DNA from 2 places in the Gorillibacterium terrae genome. Region 2 is predicted to be linked to the other one. Evidence: riboswitches for the same ligand, from Rfam matches in the RefSeq annotation. Region 2 holds a riboswitch; the other holds the start of a gene.
The links. A riboswitch is a leader RNA that binds a small molecule or an ion and turns the genes downstream of it on or off. The one in region 2 is predicted to bind S-adenosylmethionine.

Region 1: another riboswitch for S-adenosylmethionine. It lies ahead of ACSEXS_RS17510 (methionine ABC transporter ATP-binding protein); the one in region 2 lies ahead of metA (homoserine O-acetyltransferase MetA).

The regions. Positions count from the first base shown of each region.
Region 1 is NZ_JBPPGI010000005.1:124,170-132,236, reverse strand. It holds partial or broken gene ACSEXS_RS17540 (response regulator) at 1-616, opposite strand, end outside; partial or broken gene ACSEXS_RS17535 (MCP four helix bundle domain-containing protein) at 776-2,047, opposite strand; gene ACSEXS_RS17530 (SpoIIE family protein phosphatase) at 2,078-3,205, opposite strand; gene recQ (DNA helicase RecQ) at 3,347-5,137, opposite strand; gene ACSEXS_RS17520 (cold-shock protein) at 5,289-5,492, opposite strand; gene ACSEXS_RS17515 (YflT domain-containing protein) at 5,648-5,971, opposite strand; SAM riboswitch class I at 6,306-6,422, shown strand; gene ACSEXS_RS17510 (methionine ABC transporter ATP-binding protein) at 6,673-7,686, shown strand; gene ACSEXS_RS17505 (methionine ABC transporter permease) at 7,773-8,067, shown strand, end outside.
Region 2 is NZ_JBPPGI010000001.1:801,038-809,104, reverse strand. It holds gene mqnC (cyclic dehypoxanthinyl futalosine synthase) at 1-1,031, opposite strand, end outside; gene ACSEXS_RS03350 (PLP-dependent transferase) at 1,157-2,332, opposite strand; gene ACSEXS_RS03345 (PLP-dependent transferase) at 2,335-3,504, opposite strand; gene metA (homoserine O-acetyltransferase MetA) at 3,525-4,436, opposite strand; SAM riboswitch class I at 4,522-4,648, opposite strand; gene ACSEXS_RS03335 (HAD family hydrolase) at 4,768-5,457, opposite strand; gene corA (magnesium/cobalt transporter CorA) at 5,897-6,832, shown strand; gene ACSEXS_RS03325 (PD-(D/E)XK nuclease family transposase) at 6,923-7,516, opposite strand; gene ACSEXS_RS03320 (HRDC domain-containing protein) at 7,809-8,067, opposite strand, start outside.

The DNA of each region.
Region 1 (8,067 bases), on a different contig from region 2:
CGATTCCGGTGTCGCTCACCTCAAAGCATACCCGAGCGGCGGACGCGTCGCTTCCGCTCGGCTCCCGGTCGTACCAGACGGTCAGCCGGACCTCGCCCTGCTTGGTGAACTTGAAGGCGTTGCCGAGCAGATTCTTCAGAATCTGCTGCAGCCGTCCTCCGTCGGTATACAGCACAGGCGGTACATCATCCCGGACTTCGGTGTGAAAAGCCAAGCCGTTCTTATGGGCGACCGGCCGAAACAGCTGCCCCATTCCCGCAATCAGGTCGGCTGGCACAACGGCATCGGGATGAATCTCCATCCGGCCCGCCTCCACCTTGGACAAGTCCAGGATATCGTCGATCAGCCTCAGCAGGTCGCTGCCGGACGAATGAATGGTACCGGCATATTCCCGTTGTTTCTCGGAGAAGTTGCCTTCCTTGTTCTCGGCAAGCAGTTGGGACAGAATCAGCATGCTGTTGAGCGGCGTCCTCAGCTCGTGGGACATGTTGGCCAGGAATTCGGTCTTGTAGCGGGAGGATTCGGTCAGCTCCCGCTTCTGCTGCTCCAGCACCTTCCGGCTTTCCTCCAGCTCGCTGTTCTTCTCTTCGATGATGCTGAGCTGCTGCTCCAGCTTCTCGTTCGAGCTCCGCAGCTCCTCCTGCTGGTTGAGCAGCTCCTCCGATTGATGCTGGAGTTCCTCGGACTGGGCTTGCAGCTCTTCCGTCAGAGACTGCGACGTGAGCAGGAGCTCCTCGATTCTCCGCCGGGCGCGGATGCGGCTGAGAACCGCACCCAGTACCGCGGCCAGCTTCTCCGCCAGGGCGGACTCGCGCGCGACGAATGGGCGGATCGCCGCCGTCTCGAATACCCCGAACAGCTCGCCCTCGTGGAGGACCGGCACGAGCAGCAGATCGACCGGCTCGGTGCGGCCCGTGCCGGACCCGACCGTGACGTAGCCGGAGGGCAGCTCGGGCACATGAAGCGGCCGACGATCGCGGGCGCACTGCCCGACCCAGCCCTCGCCCGGCTCGTAGACCCGGCGCGTCTCTTCGGCGTCGAAGGCATAAGCCCCGGCGAGGCGAAGCACCGGCTCCGGTTCCGATTGAAGCAGGTAGACCGCTCCATAAGCACCGCCAGTGAGCGGAACCACTTCGCTCGCGAACCAGTCGGCCGCCTCTTCGAGGGTCGCCGCGTTTTGCAGCTGCTCGAGGATGCGGGCGTGGTTGGCGGATTGCCAATTCTCCTCCTCCAATCGAAGCGCAAGCTCCCGCTCGTTCTCCGTCCGAAGCCGAAGGTCGTTCATCATCTCGTAGAAAGCGACCGAGATTCGGCCGAATTCGTCGGGGTGCTCCGGAGGCGGCGGAATCGGCTTCTTGCGGAAGGAGCCGTCGGCGATGCCGGCGATCAGCGTCAAGATTCCATTGAGACCGCCGGTGATGGCGCGGATCAGCCAGAGCATGATGGCAATGCCCGCGATCATGCTCGCCGCCGTCAGGCTGCCGGTCAGCATCTGCATCCGCGAGTTGGCTTCGTTGATCTCCGTCAGGGCAGAGCGCATTCGGCCTTCATGGTACTCGCCCAGCCGGGCCAAGGAATCCTGCAGCGAGTTCTGGTAGTCGACCCCCACCGCCGCGCGGAGCTTGACCGCTTCGTCCATCTTGCCGTCGCCGATGAGCTTGACGAGCTCGGAGACGTAGCCCGTGAACCGGTCCCAAGCCTGATCGGCCGTAAGGACGAGCTGCTGCTCCTTGCCGGAATCCCCTGCCAGGTCCGACAGCTGGTTCAGGTATCCCTTCGTTGCGGCGGACCGCTCGTTCAGGGAGGCCAGCTCGTCCTGGATCTGGAAGGAGCCGCCCTGATTGAGGATATTGGCGATATGCTTGGCCATTTCGGTCATGCCGAACCGGGCCGAGGTCACCACCGATACCCGTTCGTAGCGGTTCTGGAAAATCTCGTCCATATCCGCCTTGAGCGCGGTAAACCGGTTGATGCCGATACCGGCTATGGTGAATAACAGGATGATCAGCGCCCCGAAGCCGAAAAAGAGGCGCGTACGGATCTTCATTCGCATCGAAGGCTCCCCCATCCAGTTTCATTATTTCGCAGCAATCATGACCATGCACATGTCGTCGTGATGGTCCTTGCGCACATCCTCGGGAAGGATGCGGTCGAGGATGCGGTCGAGGTCGTCCCCCCGGGTCCGCTTCAGCTCTTCCATCAGGTCACCCCCGGCCTGTTCGACCGCCTCCAGAAGCCCGTCCGTGAACAGGAAGATCCGCGAGCCGTCCTCGTATTCGAGGCGGGACTTGCTGATCTCGATCTGGTCGAAGAACCCGACCGCACAGGAGCCGCCGGCCAGCTGAATGGCCTCTCCCTCTTTGGTGAGGAGCAGGCCCGGCGGATGTCCGGCATTGACGTATTCGATCAGCTTGCGCCGGGTGTCGATCACGAGGTAGATCGCGGTGAAATAGTAATGGATAAAATGCTCCCTGCTGTAGAGCTGGGTCATGTAGCGGTTCAACTCGCCGATCACCAGCTCCGGGTCCACGAGCCGGGTGATCGTGTCTTTGAGCACCGAGGAGATAAACATGCAGACCAGCGACGAGGAGATGCCGTGGCCCATCATATCGAGCAGGATCACCCCATACCGGTCGTCGTCGATCGGATACCAGGAATACATATCCCCGGCCAGCTCGAACGAGGGGTAATAATTGGCACTCACCCGGATGCTGTCATTGTCGATGGGAACGCCGAGCACGCTTCGCTGCACCTGCTTGGCGAGGTCCAGCTCGTTGCGGATCTTCCGGTCCCGCTCGATGTGCCAATCCATTTCCTTCTTCAGGCGAAGCGCCGACCGGATGCGGGCCATCAGCTCGACCTTGTTGATCGGCTTCATGACATAATCCATCGCGCCCGCGTCGAGCGCCTCGGCCAGCTTATTGGAATCCCCGAGCGCCGTGACGATGATAATCGGGATATCCTTCAGCCGCTCTTCCCGCAAAATCCGGCGACACGCCTCCAGCCCGTCGATCTCGGGCATCATCATGTCCATGAGGATCAGGTCGACCGCCGTTTCCGGAGGCTCGCCCGTCTCCACGCCGAGATGCTTATACAATTCCCGTGCCGAGCTTACCGTCAACGTGTCCCGGTACCCTTCGCTCTTCAGGATTTTATCGATAATAATCAAGTTGACCGGATTGTCGTCCACGATCAGGATTCTCAAGCGGAGCCCCCCTTTAGCTGTCCAACCGGCACCTTGCGGATCGTGCCGTTCCTACCATTCTATCGCAAGGGAATACCCAAGTCCAATTCCCACTATGTTCCAGAAAATCCTTATATGCTCGCTCCGGCCGTGTTCGTCCGCTCATTCGCTCCGGTCCCGTTCCGCCAGGTATTCCTGGATTTTTTCGAGGAACAGCACGCCGTAGCGGAGGAATTTCGCCTCCCCGACTCCCTTCACCGACAGCATGGCGCTGCGGTCGGTCGGCAGCAGCACGCTCATCTCGCGCAGCGTGCTGTCCGGGAACACCACATAAGGCGGCACGTGATCGCGCTCGGAGATCTCCTTGCGCAGCTGGCGAAGCTCCTCGAACAGTCCCGCGTCGCCCGCTTCTTGACGGCGGACGGCGATGCGCTTCTTCTGCATGACCGGCTCTTCGCCGCGGAGCACGCGCGCCGCCTTTGGAGACAGCCTCAGCACCGGAAACTTCCCTTCGGTCAGGGTCAGGTACCCTTCGGCGCTCAGCGTGTGGATGAGATCCGTGATCTCCTTTTCCGAATAGCCGCTCATGATGCCGTACGTGGGCAGCTCCGTGAAGCGGAACTGGCGCACCTTCTGGTTCTTCGAGCCCTTCAGCACCTGGCTGACGAGCGCGGCGCCGAAGCGCTCCTTCATCCGGTAGATGCAGGAGAAGATCATCTGCGCCTCGCGGGTGAGGTCGGCGACCTCCACCTCGTCGCTGCAGTTGCCGCAATTGCCGCATTCCTCCGGCGCTTCCTCGCCGAAATAGTGCAGGATATACTGCCGCAGGCAGCGGGTCGTGTGGCAGTAATCCACCATTCCCTGCAGCTTGCGGTATTCATTCAGCCGCCGCTCCGGGTCGCCGATGCCCTCCTCGATCAGGAATTTCTGGATGATCGTATCCTGGGGGCTGAACAGCAGCACGCACTCGCCCGGCTCGCCGTCCCGGCCGGCACGGCCGGCCTCCTGGTAATAGGCCTCCATGTTTTTCGGCATATTATAATGAACGACATAGCGCACGTTGGACTTGTCGATGCCCATTCCGAAGGCGTTGCTCGCAACCATCACGCGGATGTCGTCATACAGGAAGCGCTCCTGGGCCTCCTTGCGGGCGCCGTCGGACAGGCCGGCATGATACTTGCCGGCGTTGATTCCCTTTTTGACCAGGAGCTCGCAGAGCGAGTCAACCTCCTTGCGGGTAGCGGCATAGATGATCCCGGCTTGGTCCGCCCGCTCCCGGATGAACTGCAGCAGGTAGTCCTGCTTGTTCTCGCCCTTGACCACCGAGAACTTCAGATTGGAGCGGTCAAATCCGGTCAGGTAGACCTGATCCCGGGGAATGTCCAGGTGATTCAGAATATCCGTCGTGACTTCCGGCGTGGCCGTGGCCGTAAAGGCCGTGACCCGGGGCCGTTCGGGCAGTTCGGCGATGAGCTCTGCGATCCGCCGGTAGCTCGGACGGAAGTCGTGTCCCCACTGGGAAATGCAGTGGGCCTCGTCGATGGCGATCATGGCGATCGGCAGCGACCGCAGCAGCTCGCGAAAGCTTTCCAGCTCCAGCCGCTCCGGCGCGATATAGATCAGCTTGTACTGGCCGAGGGCGGCGCCGCGCAGGCGGCGGCCCACCTCCGAGCCGGTAATCGAGCTGTTGATAAATGTCGCGGAAATGCCCATCTGGGTGAGCGAATCGATCTGGTCCTTCATCAGCGAAATCAGCGGCGAGACCACCAGGCTGACGCCCGGAAGCAGCAAGGCCGGGATTTGGTAGCAGATCGACTTGCCCCCGCCGGTCGGCATGATGCCGAGCACATCGTTCCCCGACAGGATGGATCGGATAATCCGGTCCTGGCCCGGCCGGAACTCGGTATATCCGTAATAGCGTTCAAGCAATTGCTTGGCCTTTTGCACGTTCATCAAGCCCTCTCTGCCTTATATCCTCTCTACCATACCGCATATCGGCGGGATAGAAAAGGCGTACGGCCGCTGCCCGACAACGGAAAAAAGAACCGCCCCGCAGGGCAGTTCTCATGGGAGTACGGCCGCTTGCAGCAGCTCGGGTCTTCGCTTACAGCTTGTAGACCGATTCCGCCTGCGGACCGCGCGCTCCCTGGACGACGTTGAATTCCACGCGCTGGCCTTCGTCCAGCGATTTGTACCCATCCTGCTGAATCGCCGAGAAATGAACGAACACATCGCCTCCGCCTTCCTCCAGCGTGATGAATCCGTAGCCTTTCTCCGCGTTGAACCATTTGACCGTTCCCGTTTGCATAGTAAGTAGTCCCTCCATTGTCGAATATGTATATGTATCTCTTCCGCCGCACCTTGGGTGCCCTCATGAGGACAGGGCAGCCGAAGAGTTCATAACCTATAGCAATTAATGCGCCGGACGTTCGACGGTTCCCGGCTCTCTTTCGCGCGACGGCCCTATCGGCTCGCCACCACGACGATTTTGCCCATGTCCAGCTCATTTTCCAGATCGGCCGCTTCCGCTTCGCCGACGCCCAGACTTTCCAGCTTCGATCGGAGCTGATCGCCCTTGGAGCGGAACAGATTGGCGAGGGCGTTCATAAAGCCCTCTTCCTTCACGCCAGGCTCGTTCGCGCCGGTCTGGTAGGCGACAAAATCGGTCCCTTCCCCGTCATGGGTTAAGACATAAACGTGATCTCGGCCATACCCTGCCGTGCTGAAGGCCTGAACGGCTTCCCGGGCTTCCTCGAGCGTTGCCGCCACTTTCACTTCCGTTGCCATTGCGAATCTCCTCCTTAGCCAGTGAGTGGGTAAATCCTTGCCGGAAGAAAAGCACGAGGTAACCTTACCCGGGAAGCAAAGGGTTGAAACAGAGAATGCCTCAATCTGCAACTATCTTAGCGTCCTCCGCTTTAATCCGGTTACCCCGCATGAGCCCGCTCCTTTAATCCCATCAAAAGTACACCCGGAAAACGAACCGACTGGGCCCGCCCGAGCAGTGGAATATGTACTGGAAAGATCACACCCGTTGACAGATTCGCGGGGTGTGTTATATACTCCTAGCTATAGCTTATTCGGTTCACCGAAAGAGTTACTAACTGAATAGCAATGGTACTTCTTATTAAGAGTGGCGGAGGGAAAGGCCCGACGATGCCACGGCAACCGTCTCGTCCGGTTCGGACGGGAAAATTGGTGCCAATTCCTGCGGAGCATTCGCTCCGGCCAATGAGAAGGGACCCGAGAGAGCAATCATCCAAGGCCCTTTTTTCATAGGAAAAAGGGGCCTTTTTGCATCCTGATCCGGCAAACCCCGTTTGGCAAAACTCTGGCGGAACCGGGCTAAAAGGCTCAGAACCGGGACCCAGCCGGCAAAGCTCAGGCCAACAAAACCCGGCCTTGCAAGGCCCGAGGAATTCTCGCAGGTTTAATTCCGTCCATTTCGATGCGATTACCAAGTTTTATCAAGAAAGGACGTCTCCGCTTTGATCCGTCTCGAGCACGTTTCCAAGCAGTTCACGGTCAAGGGCGCCGCGGTGCCCGCGCTGACCGATATCAACCTCGCCGTGGAGCCGGGGGAAATCTTCGGCATCATCGGCCATTCCGGCGCGGGCAAGAGCACGCTGATCCGCTGTATCAACCTCCTGGAGCGGCCGACCGAAGGCCGCGTCCTCGTCGGCGGCACCGATCTCACCTCCCTGCCCGAGCGCGAGCTGCAGGCCAGCCGCCGGAAGATCGGCATGATCTTCCAGCACTTCAACCTGCTGTCCTCCGCCACGGTAGCGGACAACATCGCTTTCCCGCTCCGCCTGGCGAAGCGGCCGAAGGAGGAGATCGACCGCCGCGTTAGCGAGCTGGTCCAACTGGTCGGGCTGGAGGAGCAGCGGAACAAGTACCCCGCCCAGCTCTCCGGCGGCCAGAAGCAGCGCGTCGGCATTGCCCGAGCGCTCGCGGCCGATCCGCAGGTGCTGCTTTGCGACGAGGCCACCTCGGCGCTCGACCCGCAGACGACCGCCTCGATCCTCGCGCTGCTCAAGGACATCAACCGGCGGTTCGGGCTGACCATCGTGCTCATCACGCACGAGATGCACGTCATCCGCCAGGTATGCGACCGGCTCGCCGTGATTCAGGCCGGCCGGATCGTGGAGAGCGGGCCGGTGCTGGATGTGTTCCTGCGACCGCAGCATCCGACGACGCGCGAGTTCATCGAGCAGGTCGAAGAGTCGGCGGAGCTAAGGGATACCCTTGAACGCGAGAAAGCGGCGGGCAAACGCAACATCATCCGGCTGACCTTCGTCGGCGAGAAGACCTACGAACCGGTGCTCTTCGAGACGATGCGCGAGACCGGCACCTCCTTCGCCATCCTGCAGGGCACCATCTCCCGCATGAAGGATACCCCTTACGGTCAGCTTGTCGTCAACCTGGACGGCACGCCCGCCCAGATTAAGGAGACCGCCCGGCTGCTGCAGAGCCGCGGAGTGGAGGTGGAGACGCTGTGAACGGAGAGTTAGGGTTTCCATCCGCCTATGCTGCCGTCGCCGCCCTCGCGGCAAACGGCGGCAAGCTCCAAGAGTGGTATGCCGCGATCGACTGGTCCCAGATCGGCGGGGGCGTCATCTCCACCCTGCTGATGCTCGGCATCTCGGTCCTGTTCACCGCGGTGATCGGACTCCCGCTCGGCATCCTGCTGTTCCTGACCGCGCCCGGCCAGCTGTTGCAGAACCGCCCGCTCTACGCGGTGCTGTCCTTTGTCGTCAACATCCTGCGCTCGGTCCCGTTCATCATCCTGATGATCGTCGCCTTCCCGCTCACCAAGCTGCTCGTCGGCACCACGATCGACGTGCCGGGGGCGATTCCGCCGCTCGTCATCGCCGCCGCCC
Region 2 (8,067 bases):
AGCGCAAGCGTCGAGCCGATGTTGACCTTGTGCGTAGTTCCGGCGGCGGACACGACATTCTCCTCGATCATGGTGCTGCCGAAGTCGTTGCAGCCGTAGGAGAGCGTGAGCTTGCCGATCTCCGGTCCCATCGTTACCCAAGAGGCTTGGAAATTCGGGATATTGTCGAGGAAGATGCGGCTGATCGCCAGCGTCTTCAGGTACTCCTCAGGGGTCGCCTTTTCCGTCTTGCTCATGTTGGTGTTGTCCGGCTGGAAGGTCCAGGGGATAAACGCGAGAAACCCGGGTGTCGGATGGCCCGCGCGCTGCGTGCGGTCTTGGGCGTCGCGGATGCGCTCCATATGCAGGACCCGCTCCTCCAGCGATTCTCCGAAGCCGATCACCATCGTTCCCGTCGTGCTCATCCCGACGGAGTGGGCGGTCTCCATCACCCGCATCCAGTCGGTCCACGAGCCCTTCTTCCGGCTGATCTTGCTGCGGGTCCGGTCGTCGAGAATCTCCGCTCCGCCTCCCGGCAGCGAATCCAGTCCGGCGGCATGCAGGTCGCGGACGACCTGCACAAGCGTCAGCCCGTCCGATACCTCCTGCATCTTCAGGATTTCCGCCGGGGAGAACGAGTGCATGGTGATACCGGGGAACCGTTCCTTAATCGCCTTCAGCAGATCGGTGTAATACCGGAAGGGAAGCTCCGGGTTCGTCCCGCCCTGCATGAGGATTTCGGTTCCGCCAACGTCGAGGGTCTCCTGGATTTTGCGGAAAATGGTCTCGTCGGGAAGCACGTAGCCCTCCGGAGAACCGGGCGGGCGGTAGAAGGCGCAAAACCGGCAATAGGTATCGCAAATATTGGTATAGTTGATGTTTCGGCCAATGACGAAGGTCGCCACCGGATCGGGATGCCATTTTTGCATGATTCGGTTGGCCGTGTGGCCCAGCTTCTCGATTTCGTCCGACTCAAACAGGGTGATTCCGTCCTCGACGGTCAATCGTTCCCCGAGTAAAGCCCGGGCTAAAATGTGATCCACTTTCTTCATCTCGCGTCTGTCCCCTCTCCCGAAAGCTTGTCGGAAATGTGTCCAACCCTACGTTTCTATGGTAGCACATCCCAGGTCCGGGCGTCGAACGGGACGACTTAACGGAGAAGGCGAACCGATTCGGGTTAGCGGGCCAGGGCCTGCTCCAAGTCGGCAATCAGGTCGTCCGCATCCTCGAGCCCCACGGAGAAGCGCAGGAGTCCGTCGCCGATCCCGCGGGCATGGCGGACTTCCTGCGGCATGGACGCATGCGACATGAGCGCCGGATACGACAGGATGCTTTCCACGGCGCCGAGGCTGACGGCCACGAGCGGCAGACGAACCTTGTCCATCAACCGCCGTGCGGCTTCGCCGCTGCCGGTGTCAAAGGAGACGACCGCCCCGTAGCCGCTGGACTGGCGTTCGTGGATTTCGCGTCCCGGATGGTCCGCAAGCCCGGGATAATAGACCCGCGCGATATCGGGGCGCTCCGCCAGCCAGGCGGCCAGCTTGCGCGCGCTGCGCTCGGAGTGCTCCATCCGCGCCTGAAGCGTCTTCATCCCGCGCATGAGCAGCCAGGAATCCTGCACGCCGAGCACCGAGCCGAGGCTGTTCTGCAGCATTTTCAGCCGGACCGCGATGTTCTCGTCCGCCGCCACGGCGAGTCCGGCGAGCAGGTCGCTGTGGCCGCCGAGGAACTTGGTTGCGCTGTGCAGCACGACATCCACTCCCTGCTCGATCGGGCGCTGATGGTAAGGGGTCATGAAGGTGTTGTCGAGCAGAGTGAGCAGGCCGCACTCCTTGGCCCAGGCGGCGACCGCCGCCACATCGGTAATCTTCAGCGTCGGGTTGGAGGGCGTCTCCATATAGACCGCCTTGGTATTGTCCTTCAAGGCCGCCCTCACGGCGTCCAGATCGGTCATGTCGACGAAGGTCGTCTCAATCCCGAGCCGGCTGGCGACGACGGTGAGAAACCGGTACGTACCGCCGTAGACGTCTTCGGTGCAGATCAGGTGATCGCCCGCGGACAGCAGCAGGAAGGCGGTGGAAATCGCCGCCATCCCGGAGGCGAAGGCGAAGCCGCGCACGCCGCCCTCCAGCCCGGCGATATAATCCTCCAGCGCTTGGCGGGTCGGATTGCCGGAGCGGGTATAGTCGTACTGCGGCGGCGCGTCGATCGAGGCGTGATGGAAGGTCGAGGCCTGATACAGCGGGACGCTGGAGGCGCCGGTTGCTTGGTCGACCTCGGCTCCGAAATGGATCAGACGGGTGGCGAATTGATCCCCGGTCTTCGAGGTGCGGCGTTCTTCGGAATGGCTCATGGTCAGCGGTCCCCTTTCGCGTGCAATTCGGCTTCCGCCGCGGCGAGCGCCTGGCCGAGGTCGGCGATCAGGTCGTCGGCGTGCTCGATGCCGACCGAGAAGCGCAGCAGCCGGTCATCGACGCCGACCCGCCTGCGTATGTCCTCGGGAATGTCGGCATGCGTCTGCACGGCCGGATACGTCATCAGCGATTCGACGCCGCCCAGGCTCTCGGCGAAGGCGATCAGCTTGATGTGGCGCAGGATCGGCTCGACGAGACCGGCCTCCTTCACCTTGAAGGAGAAGATGCCGGTGTTGCCCGAAGCCTGACGCCGCTGGATCTCGTAACCGGGGTGGTCGGGCAGGCCGGGATGGAACACCTCGGCGATCAGCGGATGCGCCTGCAGGTACCGGGCGACGGTAAGCGCATTCGCCTCATGGCGCTCCATCCGGAGCGCGAGCGTCTTCATGCCGCGGATGAGCAGCCACGAATCCTGCGGGCCGAGGACCGCCCCGTACGAATTGTGCAGGAAGCCCATCCGCTCGGACAGCTCCTTGCCCTTGGTCACGATCAGCCCGGCGAGCACATCGTTGTGCCCGCCGAGGTATTTCGTGGCGCTGTGGACGACGACATCCGCTCCCAGCGTAAGCGGACGCTGGAAGAAGGGGGTGAGCAGGGTGTTGTCGACGATGGTGAGGAGCCCGTGCCGCTTCGCCCAGGCGCTCACCTCGGTCAAATCGGTGACCATCATCAGCGGATTGGTCGGCGTCTCGATCAGCACCGCCTTGGTCGCGGAACATCGGTGCTCTTCAAGCGCGGCCAAATCGTTCGTATCGACGTAGCTCGCGTTGACGCCGAACCGGGTCATGATCTGCTCCAGCAGGCGGAAGGTGCCGCCGTACAGATCGAGCGACACGAGCAGATGGTCGCCCTGCTGAAACAGCGCGAACACCGTCGTGAGCGCCGCCATGCCGGAGCTCGTGGCGAAGCCGGCGTCGCCGCTTTCGAGCTCGGCCGCCGCTTGCTCCAGCACGGTGCGGGTCGGGCTTTTGGTGCGCGAATAATCGAACCCGGTGCTTTGTCCGAGCGCCGGATGCCGGAACGCGGTGGAATGGTAGATCGGGAAATTGACGGCTCCCGTGCCGGGTTCGCTGATCGAACCAATCTGGGCGAGGCGGCTTTCGATTTTCATGGGCGGATTCCTCTCCTGTCTTATATGCTCCAGTCGAACGGCGTTTCCTGATAGACATAATAATTCAACCAATTGGAGAACAGCAGGTTCGCGTGTCCCCTCCACAGGGTCATCGGTTCGCGTTCGGGATCGTTGCCCGGGTAATAATGGCTCGGAATCCGGACGTCCATGCCCTTGGCGATATCGCGGTCATACTCCCACTTGAGCGTGTATGGGTCGTATTCGGAGTGGCCGGTCACGAAGATCTCGCGCCCGTCCCGCGCGGTTACGAGATAGACCCCCGATTCCTCGGATTCCGACAGGATGGTCAGCTCGGGAGCCTTCTCGATATCCTCGCGGCGGACCTCCGTGTGCCGGGATTGCGGGACATAGAATACGTCATCGAAGCCGCGCAAAAGCTTCACATTGCGGCGGGTGACCGTATGCGGGAAGACGCCGAACATCTTTTCCGGGAGCGGATGCTTGGGTACGCCATAATGGTGGTAGAGGCCGGCCTGAGCGGCCCAACAGATATACAGCGTCGAAGTGACATGATCTCTCGCCCAGCTCATGATCTCTTGAAGCTCCTGCCAGTAATTCACTTCCTCGAAGGGCAGCGTCTCGACCGGCGCGCCGGTGATGATCATTCCATCCCAGAATTGGCCGCGGATGTCCTCGAAGGTTTGGTAAAAGGCGTCGAGGTGCTCGCTCGAGGTATTCTTGGATTGATGCGTCTTCGGATGAAGCAGCACGGCTTCGACTTGCAGCGGCGTGTTGCCGATGAGCCGGAGCAGTTGGGTCTCGGTCGTCTCCTTGTTCGGCATCAGGTTCAGGATGGCGATCTTGAGGGGGCGGATGTCTTGGTGGAATGCTCGGGATTCATCCATGACAAAGATATTTTCCCCGCTTAGAATTTCTTTGGCGGGCAAGTGGTCGGGAACTTTAATCGGCACATCCTTCACTCCTTGTCGTCATGTAAAAATAAAAGGCCTTTCTCGATAGAGAAAGGCCGCTCGTCACCACTGGTTCGCGTGTCCTCTCTCATCTCTCAGATCCGCGCTTCTTCCGCGTTCTGCAAGAATTAGCACCGTGCGCCCCCTTGCGAAAAGGTTTGCCGGTTGCCGGGTGTCATCGGGCTCGTCCCTACACCTACTCTTGATAAGAGCAACAACTTATTCAATTGTTCTGAAAATTAACTTTACTGTAATGGAAAAAGACCCGGGCGTCAAGCAAAACGTGAAGGGTTCTCTGCGGCTGTGCCCGCAGCTTGTCCGGCTTCTTGCTTCACGATCGGCCTGCCTCGGCCGTCTGCAGGAGGCCCTCCAGCTCCAGCAAGGAGAATACCGTAAAGTCGGGCTCCGCCCCCTGCGTCCAAACGCTGCCGGTCCGATTGATCCAGCAGGTCCGAATCCCTTCCCGGCGCGCGCCGAGAACATCGCTGACCGAATCGCCGATATGCAGAATCTCGCTTGGTTGCACTCCGTAGTACCGGATGACTTCTTTAAACATCCGATTGCGGTCGTCGTTCTTGTACGAACGGTGCTCCTCCGACGTAAACAGCTTGATTCCGTAAGCTGCGCAGAAATCGGGGATCATCGCCTCATCGGCGTCGCTCACGATGCACACCTTCCGGGTGTTCATCAGCTTTCCCAGAAACTCCGCCGTCTCTTCATAAAAAGGCGCCGCCCGGTGCTCGCGGAACAGAATATCGACGGCTTCCTCCGCATCAAAGCTTCGTCCGGTCTCGGCGAAGTAGGCTGCAAAGCTGCGTCCGTATACCTCCTGCAAGGAGACGAACGCGCCGGATGTGTGACTCAGGGCCCACTGATCGAAAAAGTGACCCCGCAGCGCCCCTGCGCAAGTCTCCGCCAGGGACGGGGCATAGTCGCCCTGCAGAATCGGCTTCCATACCTGCTCTCGGCGGCTGTCGATATTGACCAGCGTTTGAAACAAATCCAAACTGACGAGCTCCATCTTCGTTCCCGCTCCCCTTGAGTAGTAACCCCTTTCTATAGGCCTGCTCTGATCTTAGCCTACTTTCTCCTCGGATCAAAGCAAAAAATCCGGTCTCTCCGGCAGCTTGCCTCTCCGCTTCGGAAACTTCCGCAAACCTTCACATAATATGCCGATAGGGGTGTCTTGAACAATGGGATTGTCCACGGTATACTAGACAAGTTAGAGCGTACTCCCCCCTTGCTGGCGGGGCTTTTTGTTCGTCTCTGACCGATTTCATCTTCGAAAGGGGTGCAGGCGAATGGACGGAGACCGACCTAGGAGTAGAATGCAACAAATCGAGAAAGCTATGAGCAACAGCCGGTGTCCGCACATGCCGCCATCCTCTCGCCGATGAAGAGCCTGTGTGCCGGCTGTTTCTTCCCGCATGTTCCGTTATGGGAGAAGGAGAGTGACAGCCATGAAAGTGCGCCTGGTGCAAAATGGGGTATTTACGCTGGTCGAGGACGTGGCGAATTGCGTTGCCGCGCCCGAGAGCGGCTTTTATTGGATTGACGCGGAAGTCGAGGACCTGGAGCTGTTGCAGCCCCTGTTCCACCTGCATGATCTCGCGGTGGAGGACTGCATGACGGAGGAGGAACAGCGGCCCAAGCTGGAAATCTACGACGCCCAGTATTTTATCGTCATCAACAGCATTCGCTTCGACGACGAGGAAATCTTCCTCCGGGCCTTGAACGTCTTCCTCGGAAGGCATTATATCATCACCGTCACCAAGCAGAAGATCAACGAGCTGCGCAAGCTGAAGCCGATTCTCTGGGAAGAAGAGGTCAACTCCTCCGACCGCTTCCTGTATCACCTGATCGACCTCGTGGTCGACAATTATTTTCTGGTCGGCGACCGCATCGAAGACCGCATCGAGAATCTGGAGGAGCAGATTCTCATGAACACGAAGAAGACCCACTTGAACGAGATCATCGGGCTGCGAAGCGAGATTCTCTGGCTGAAGCGGGTGCTCGGTCCACAGCGGGATCTGATCGCCTCCCTCAACAAGAAGGAGCTTCGCCTGATCGACAACCAACTGCAGAAGTACTTCGGAGACATCTACGAGAACGCCGTTAAGATCGCCGACACGTTCGATACGTTCCGCGATTTGATGGGAAACTTGCGCGAAGCCTACCAATCGAGCGTCGCCAACCGCGCGAACGAAATCATGCGCGTGTTCACGGCGCTGACCACGATCTTCATGCCGCTAACCTTCATCACCGGCATCTATGGAATGAACTTTGAATTCTTACCCGGCAAGGACATTCCCGGCGGAGAGTACATCGTGCTGGGCGGCATGTTCCTTCTCGGGGCGCTGATGCTCTATTTCTTCCGCAAGAAGGATTGGCTATGAACGAACTGGGCCGATTTCCCGATCCGAATCTTTTTGCCCCGGCAAAAAGATTCGGATTTTTGCTTTTCGGCAGCCAGGGCTTCCGCTCGGTTATCGAAGCGTTTCCAGTTCCTCCGCTGGCAACCCCGTCACTTGGGCAACCATCTCGAGAGCAAGCCCCATTGACAGCATCCTAGCGGCCACTTCCTGAAGTCCTTCTTTCACACATTCTGGGACGCTCATTTCCATTCTTTCTTGACGGAACCGCTCTTCTTCTGCTCGAAGCCTCTCCCTTTTGTCGCGGAGCGTTTCCATTTCATCTCGAAGCCGCTCTCTCTTGTCGCGAAGCTTCTCCTTCTCCTCACGAAGCTTCTCCTTCTCCTCACGAAGCTTCTCCTTCTCCTCACGAAGCTTCTCCTTCTCCTCACGAAGCTTTTCTTTCTCCTCTCGAAGCTTTTCTTTCTCCTCTCTGCTCCCTTCCTCGAAGGACGCCTGATCGTGCAAGTACTTCTGCCGAGCTTCGTACACAAGCCGCGCTTTCGAATCCTGGCTCAAATACTGCAGGGTCTCCATCGCTTTTTCCAATCCGGTCTCGTTCATCTTCAGCACCTTCCAATGGGTAGGATCTGTCCCTTTCAGGAACAACAGCCAATTGATTAGTCCGTCCTCACTCGAAGGCCGGTCATCCAGCTTGGGCAATTCCACGTCGGTCTTCCTTAAGGGGGAACACATTTTGATACTGCCGAAAATCCGTTTGAACACAAAATCGACCCGAGGATCGAGCGGGTCAGGCAATGGCAAAGGCTTCCCTCTTTACCCATTATAGCAAACCGTTAGAAAAGCGACGAACATTCGGGCATCCGATTGGGGTAAAACAATCCGGACCGGTCGCGGGTTGCTAAGCAAACAACCCGGTTCTGCAACAAGACGATTTCGCCTCGCGCAGAACCGGGTACGTTAGCTTAGTCCATTGCAGAAACACCAGCGTCCAGCAGGCTCAGGCCCGGCTTTCGGACACGGACACGAGTTCCTCCCCTTCCTTCAACCGCCGCCGATGGCAAATTCGCTCAAGCCGCAGCCATTCGTAGGTCTGCTCGACTTCCTTGCTGCCGGCTTCGGCGGCAGGCATGAGACGGTTCACAACAGGCCTCAGGTACCGGTCGCCGAGCTCGCAGAACAGCTGTTCCGCCATCTCCCGAAGCTCCGGTTTGACATGGGCGAGCTCCGTTTCCAACAACCGGTCCATGTCGCACCCC